Lichenibacterium dinghuense: one gene and its partner. The protein of the gene in region 1 interacts with the protein of each later gene in a pairwise test. Links are inferred from orthologs where the notes say so. Each region holds a gene or a part of one and is shown on either strand. Other genes may lie near its edges.

Region 1 (3,739 bases):
ACCTCGAAGAGTTCATCCGCCGCTCCCAGCAGCGCCTGAAGGGCTTTCTCCCCACCGGGAACGTCGGCGGCGGGCTCGGCCTGCTCGCCGTCGTGCTCGTGGCGGCCCTGCTGTGGCTGGCCAGCGGCTTCTACACCGTGTCGCCCAACGAGGTCGGCCTCAACCTCGTCTTCGGCAAGTACACGGGCACGACCGCGCCCGGCCTCAACTACAACTTTCCCTATCCGATCGGCGACGTCATCAAGCTCGCCGTCACGGACCGCAACTCCACCGACGTCGGCTTCGTGTCCGGCTCCAGCCGCTCCGGGCAGATCTCCAGCACCGACGTGCTGGCCGAGAGCCTGATGCTGACCGGCGACGACAACATCGCCGACGTGAAGTTCCGCGTCATCTGGCAGATCGACCCCGAGCACCCCGAATATTACGCCTTCAACCTCCGCCATCCGGACGAGACCGTGAAGGCCGTGGCCGAATCGGCCATGCGCGAGGTGATCGGCCGCCAGCAGATCCAGTACATCCTCACCTCCGGCCGCAAGACCATCGAACCCGAGGTGCAGACGCTGATCCAGAACACCCTCAACAGCTACAAGGCCGGCGTGCTGGTGCTGCAGGTGCAGCTCCTGTCCGTCGACCCGCCCGCGCAGGTCATCGCGGCCTTCCGCGACGTGACGGCGGCGCAGCAGGACCAGCAGCGCCTGTCCAACGAGGCCCAGGGCTACGCCAACAAGGTCGTGCCCGAGGCCCGCGGCGCCGCGGCCGCCATCCTGCAGGAGGCCGAGGGTTACAAGACCCAGACCGTGCAGGAGGCCGCCGGCCAGGCGTCGCGCTTCGAGCAGGTCTACGCCCAGTACAAGAACGCGCCCGACGTCACCCGGCAGCGCATCTACATCGAAACCATGGAGTCCATCCTGGCCGGCGCCGACAAGACCATCATCGACAAGACCGGCGCCGGCGTGCTGCCCGTGCTGCCGCTCGACGGCAAGCCCGTCCCGCTGGCGGGGGCCAAGCCGTGAGGGTCGGCGGCTACATCGCGGCGGCGCTGGTCGTCCTGGCCCTGGTGGTCGCCAGCGGGGCGCTTTTCACGGTGGACCAGACCCAGCGGGCGCTGGTGCTCTACTTCGGCCAGCCGGTGCGCGTCATCGACGACCCCGGCCTGCACGCCAAGATCCCGTTCTTCGAGAGCGTGGTCGAGCTCGACAACCGCATCCTCGACCTGGAACAGCCGCAGGTCGAGGTGCTGGCCTCCGACAACCAGCGCATCCTGGTCGACGCCTTCCTGCGCTACCACATCGCCGATCCGCTCAAGTTCTATCAGACGGTCGGCACGGTGGCGCGGGCCAACAACCAGCTCGGCTCGATCCTGAACTCGGCGCTGCGGCAGGTGCTCGGCGAGGCGACGCTGACCCAGATCGTGCGCGACAAGCGCGCCGAGCTGATGGTGCGGATCCGCGGCCTCGTGAACACCGAGGGCGCCCGGCTCGGCGTCGCTGTCAACGACGTCCGCATCCGCCGCGCCGACCTGCCGGCCGAGCTGTCGGACAAGATCTACGACCGCATGAAGAGCGAGCGCGCCCGCGAGGCGGCCGAGTACCGCGCCAAGGGCTCCGAGCAGGCGCAGACCATCCGCGCCCAGGCGGACCGCGACGTGACGGTGCTGCGCGCCGACGCCCAGCGCCAGGCCGACACGCTGCGCGGCGCCGGCGACGCCGAGCGCAACCGCATCTTCGCCGAGGCCTACGGGCGCGACCCGTCGTTCTTCGCCTTCTACCGCACCATGCAGGCCTACGTGTCGAGCCTGCGGCCGGACCGGACCAAGCTCGTGCTGTCGCCCGACTCGGACTTCTTCCGGTTCTTCAACAACCCGGACGGCCAGCCCGGCAGCCCCCTGCCGACCCTGCCGGGGCCGCCCGCGACGCCTCCGGCCGCGGCACCCGCGCCGCTGCCGGTTCCCCCGGCGGCGCTGCAGACGCAGGGCTCGCCGAACGGGTGAGGCCGGGAGCTGTCGCCTTCGGGACGGTGTCGCCCCGGGCTCGACCCGGGGCCCAGCCGATCGACTGGGCGTCACCTCCGGAGGTTCAGCCCGGCCGCGCGGCTGGATCGCGGGTCTCCGCTCCGCCCGGGACGACGCGGCGAAGCGACGTGGGCCTTCACCCCACCGGCCCGCGCAGCTCCGCCAGCGCGTGCATGGAATCGCGCAAAGCCGGGTAGAGGCCCGCGTAGACGGCGAAGAGCGCGTCGTAGCGCGCGCGCCGGGCCGGGTCGGGCGCGGCGCGCTCGACCAGGGTGATCCAGCTGTCGCGGTCCTCGCGCGCGACGAGCCCGACGCCGAGCGCCGCCATGCGGGCCGCGCCGAGCGCGGCTTCGACATTCTCCCGGATGGTCCAGACCGGGTAGCCGGTGACGTCGGCGATGATCTGCATCCAGAGGTCTGAGCGCGCGGCGCCGCCCACCACGACGAGCCGCGGCTCCAGCGCGGCCGAGCCCTTCGCGCCGGCCTCCATGTTGTGCCGCAGGGCCAGCGTCACGCCCTCCAGCACGGCGCGGTAGAGGTGCGCGCGGGTGTGGAACAGGTTGAGCCCCACGAAGGCGCCGGAGGCGCGCCCGTCCCACACGGGGGATCGCTCGCCCATGAGGTAGGGCAGGAAGGCCACACCGTCCGCGCCGGGCGCGACGGAGGCCGCGGCCTCCTCCAGGATCGCGTGCGGGTCGCGGCCGGTGGCGCGCCCTTCCGCGACCTCGGCCTGGCAGAACTGCTCGCGGTACCAGCTCACGGAGGCGCCCGCCGTGGCGGCGCCGCCGAAGACGTAGAGGTCCCGTCCCACCACGTACGGCATGGCGATGAGGCCGTGGGCGGCGTCGGCGGTCGGCGCGACGTAGCCCCAGCACATGGACGTGCCGATCATCGCGACGTGGTGGCCGGGCTCGGTCACGCCGGCCGCGTAGGTGGCGACGGCCGCGTCGACGCCGCCGGCGATCACCGGCGTGCCTTCGGCTAAGCCGAGCCGCGCCGCCGCCTCGGCGGTGAGGCCGCCGACTGCGTCGGTGGGCGCGACGAGGCGCTCGGGCATCATGCGGGCCGGGATGCCGAGGAGGTCCAGCATCTCGCGCGACCACGCGCGGCGTTCGACGTCGTAGACGCCGCCGATGTTGCCGGCCGAGGAATGGTCGACCGCGACCTCGCCGGTGAGGCGGTGGATCACGTAGGCGTTGGGCGGCAGGAACAGCGCGGTGCGGTCCCACACGTCGGGCCGCTCGTCGCGCAGCCACAGCATCTTGGTGAAGCCGTGGTAGCTGTCGACGCCGTTGCCGGTGATGCGGCCGAGGCGCTCCAGGTCGACCTCGGCCTTGACCCGCGCGACCTGCGCCTCGGCGCGGCGGTCCATCCAGATCAGGCAGGGGTGGAGGGGGCGCATCCCGGCGTCGACCGGGATGCCGGAGCCGCCGTAGAGCGAGGAGATGCAGACCGCCTTGACGCCGCCTGCCGCAGCCGCGACCTCGGCCAGGCAGGCCTCGACGGCGCCGAGCCACATGTCGGCGTGCTGCTCGGCCCAGTTCGGGCGCGGCGTGTCGGGCGCGTAGGCGCGCGACGCCTGGGCCAGGATGGTGCCGTCCGCCGCCACGAGCACGGCCTTGGTGCTCTGCGTGCCGATGTCGACGCCGATGACGCTGTCCATGACGGGCCTCTGATCGAAGATGGTTTCCGGAGGCCGAGGCCTTCGGCGGGGCGTGGGGCGGAGCC
Region 2 (3,665 bases), 1.5 Mb from region 1 along the record:
GCTACACCTCTGTGATGTCCCACCGCTCGGGCGAGACCGAGGACGCGATCATCGCCGACCTCGCGGTCGCGACCAACTGCGGGCAGATCAAGACCGGCTCGCTCGCCCGCTCGGACAGACTGGCCAAGTACAACCAGCTGATCCGCATCGAGGAGCACCTGGGCTCGCAGGCCCGCTACGCCGGCCGCACGGCGCTCAAGGCGCTCGCAAAGGCCTGAGCGCCGTTCATACCGGCCCGAACCGCTCGCGGTCGTCCGCGGGCGGCGCGCCGCTGACGCGCCGCAGCGCTCGGCGCGCCAGTCGGGCCCGAAGCCGTTCCACGGCGGGTCCGACGGTGCCGAGCCGACCGAGCACCGCACCGTGCGCGGCGGCGATTTCATCACCGTAGGCGCCGCCGTCACCGCCGGGATCGCCTCAGCCCTGACGATCGTCGCGCAGCTCTGCGGCGCGGAGGCCGCGCGGGCCTGCCAGCTCTCGTCTGAATACGCGCCCGCGCCGCCCTTGGACGCCGGCACGCCCGAGATGGCGCCTGCGCCAGTTGAAGGCGCGCCTGCGGGAGCGCGAAGAGATCGCGCCCGGGTGGGCCGGGGTGGCGGGCTCAGGTTTCCCCCTTCAACCCGGCACCGTCATCGCGAGCGAAGCGACGCCGTCCAGCCCACCGGTGCAGGAAGCCGCTCGCGGGGGCCTGCGCTGCGCCGCGACTCTTCACGTCAGAATCGCTTCGCCGCGCTCGCGAAGCCGAAACAGAAAAGCCCGGCGCTTGGCCGGGCTTCCTCGCGTCACAGATGACCGCTCGCTCGCATCACACCGAAGGCTGCGGCTCCAGCCCGCCTTCCGGCCGCGGCCGGCCCTTGCCGACGTTGGGCACCGGGGAGGCGCGCGGCGGGGCGGGCTCGTCGTCCGACTCGCGGATCGGCTTGATGCCCTTGATCACGCCGCGAATCTCGTCGCCGCTCAGCGTCTCGTATTCGAGGAGACCCTGGGCCAGCGATTCGAGGTCGGCCCGCTTCGTCGTGATAATGCGGGTCGCGTCGGCGAGGCCCGACTCGACGAGGCGGCGCACCTCCGAGTCGATCTTCTGCGAGGTCGACTCCGAGATGTTGTTCTGCTTGCCCATCGAGTAGCCGAGGAACACCTCTTCCTGGTTCTCGCCGTACATCACGGTGCCGAGTTCGTCCGAGAAGCCCCAGCGGGTCACCATGGCGCGGGCCAGCTTGGTGGCCTGCTCGATGTCCGACTGGGCGCCGGAGGTGACCTTCTCCTTGCCGAAAATGATCTCTTCGGCGACGCGGCCGCCCATCAGCACGGCGAGGCGCGAAGTCATCTGCTCGTAGCTCATCGACAGCTTGTCGCGCTCGGGCAACTGCATGACCATGCCGAGGGCCCGGCCGCGCGGGATGATCGTCGCCTTGTGGACGGGATCGGTGGCCGGGACGTTCAGCGCGACCAGGGCATGGCCGCCCTCGTGGTAGGCGGTGAGCATCTTCTCCTGCTCGGTCATGACGAGGGTGCGGCGCTCGGCGCCCATCATGATCTTGTCCTTGGCATCCTCGAACTCCGTCATCGTGACGATGCGCTTGCCGCGGCGGGCCGCCATCAGCGCCGACTCGTTGACGAGGTTCATGAGATCGGCGCCCGAGAAGCCCGGGGTGCCGCGCGCCACCGTCTTGAGGTCGACGTCGGGCGACAGCGGGACCTTGCGGACGTGAACCTTGAGGATGCGCTCGCGGCCGACGACGTCCGGGTTGGGCACGGTGATCTGGCGGTCGAAGCGGCCGGGGCGCAGCAGCGCGGGGTCGAGCACGTCGGGCCGGTTCGTGGCGGCGATGAGGATGATGCCCTCGTTGGCCTCGAAGCCGTCCATCTCGACGAGGAGCTGGTTCAGCGTCTGCTCGCGCTCGTCGTTGCCGCCGCCGAGGCCCGCGCCGCGGTGCCGGCCGACCGCGTCGATCTCGTCGATGAAGATGATGCAGGGCGCGTTCTTCTTGGCCTGCTCGAACATGTCGCGGACGCGGCTCGCGCCGACGCCGACGAACATCTCGACGAAGTCGGAACCCGAGATGGTAAAGAAGGGAACGTTCGCCTCACCCGCGATGGCGCGGGCCAGCAGCGTCTTGCCGGTGCCAGGAGGGCCGACCAGCAGCACGCCGCGCGGAATGCGGCCGCCGAGGCGCTGGAACTTCTGCGGGTCGCGCAGGAACTCGACGATCTCCTGGAGATCTTCCTTGGCCTCGTCGACGCCCGCGACGTCCTCGAAGGTCACGCGGCCATGCGCCTCCGTCAGCAGCTTGGCCTTGGACTTGCCGAACCCCATGGCCTTGCCGCCGGCTCCCTGCATCTGGCGCGACATGAAGATCCACACGCCGATGAAGGCGAGCAGCGGCAGGCCGTTGACCAGCAGCGTCATCAGCCAGGAGTTGCCGTCCGACGGCGCCTTGGCGGTGATCTGGACGTTCTTCTTGTAGAGGTTCTGGACGAGCTGCGGGTCGTTGGGCGCGTAGGTCGAGAAGGCGCCGCGGCTGTCGGTGTAGTGGCCGGTGATCTCGTTGCCCGCGATGGTGACGTCGTGCACCTTGTTGGCGTCGACCTCGTTCAGCAACTGGCTGAAGGTGATGTCCTGCGCCTGCGCGCCGCGGTTGCCGGGATTCTGGAACAGCAGGACCAGCGCCACGACGAGGAGGAAGATGATCACCCAGAGGGCGAAATTCCTGAAGTTGGGGTTCATGGAGGACTCGTGTGGTGCGCTGACGGTTCGCGACGGATCGAAGATGCGGCTCCGCCCGAAGGCCACGCTGCTCTAGGATGGAATGTAGGCGGTCGGCCGGAAGTTGCCAAGGGAACCGCCCCGGACGTCCCGAGCCGGTCCATCCATCCCCGATGACGCAGGAGCTGCGCGACGCGGTCAGGACCCCAGATTCGCAGGGGTGCGCCGCGGGGGCGCCGGCGCCAGCGACAGGCGGGCCGCGCCGTCGAAGGCGACGAGGACGCCGGCCAGCGTCCGACGGAGGGGGACGCCCCGATCCGCGGCGGCCGACACGGCCTCGACGAGGCGCTCCAGGCGTTCCAGCCGCGACGGCGATCCGTCGTCGATCAGGCGGCCGAAGGCCCGCACGCGCACGGCCGTGGGCTCGCCGAGGAGGCGCGGCGCCGAATAAAGGCCCGGGCCGACGCGGGCTTCGGCGATCGCCCGCCCGGCTGCGCTCGCGAGGGCAGCCTCCGCCTCGCCCATGCGGCGCGCCAGCGTGGCGAGCCGCGGCGCGTCGAGCCCCTCCGCGGCCAGCGCCGGCATCAGGGCCCGCAGCCGTGCGCGCGCGAAGCGCGGGTCGGCGTTGGCCGGGTCGGCGACGAAGGGCCAGCCGTTCGCGCGGCAGGCCGCGACGAGGCGGGACTTCGGCACGCCGAGGAAGGGGCGGAGGTGGACCACGCCGTGGCGCGCGCCGCATGCCGCCATGCCGGCGAGTCCGGCCGGGCCCGAGCCGCGCATCAGGCGAAACAGAACGGTCTCGGCCTGGTCGTCCAGCGTGTGGGCGGTGACGATGTGAGTGGCGCCGGTGTCGCGCGCGCAGCCGACGAGCAGGCCGTAGCGGGCGTCGCGCGCCCGCTCCTGCAGGCGAGTCGCGGGCTTGGGGCCCTCCCAGGAGAGGAGGCGATGGGGCAGGCCGAGC

Evidence for each region. The genes of interacting proteins can lie anywhere in the genome.
Region 2: the proteins of hflC (region 1) and ftsH interact in binary tests that used the Escherichia coli proteins (3 or more experiments, as listed by UniProt). The link is inferred for Lichenibacterium dinghuense from one-to-one orthologs.

What each region holds. Positions count from the first base shown.
Region 1 is NZ_JAJLMN010000001.1:3,675,561-3,679,299, forward strand. What follows is about bases 1-2,999. They hold hflC (protease modulator HflC), read left to right. Parts: upstream 1-1,009; coding sequence 1,010-1,990; downstream 1,991-2,999. Other genes in these bases: hflK (FtsH protease activity modulator HflK), read left to right, coding at 1-1,013; L7N97_RS17565 (FGGY-family carbohydrate kinase), read right to left, coding at 2,148-2,999. In the rest of the region: more of L7N97_RS17565, read right to left, coding at 3,000-3,674.
Region 2 is NZ_JAJLMN010000001.1:5,163,292-5,166,956, forward strand. Bases 265-3,189 are described here. They hold ftsH (ATP-dependent zinc metalloprotease FtsH), read right to left. Parts: upstream 2,726-3,189; coding sequence 803-2,725; downstream 265-802. Other genes in these bases: tilS (tRNA lysidine(34) synthetase TilS), read right to left, coding at 2,903-3,189. In the rest of the region: eno (phosphopyruvate hydratase), read left to right, coding at 1-218; more of tilS, read right to left, coding at 3,190-3,665. UniProt on the Escherichia coli protein: Acts as a processive, ATP-dependent zinc metallopeptidase for both cytoplasmic and membrane proteins. Plays a role in the quality control of integral membrane proteins.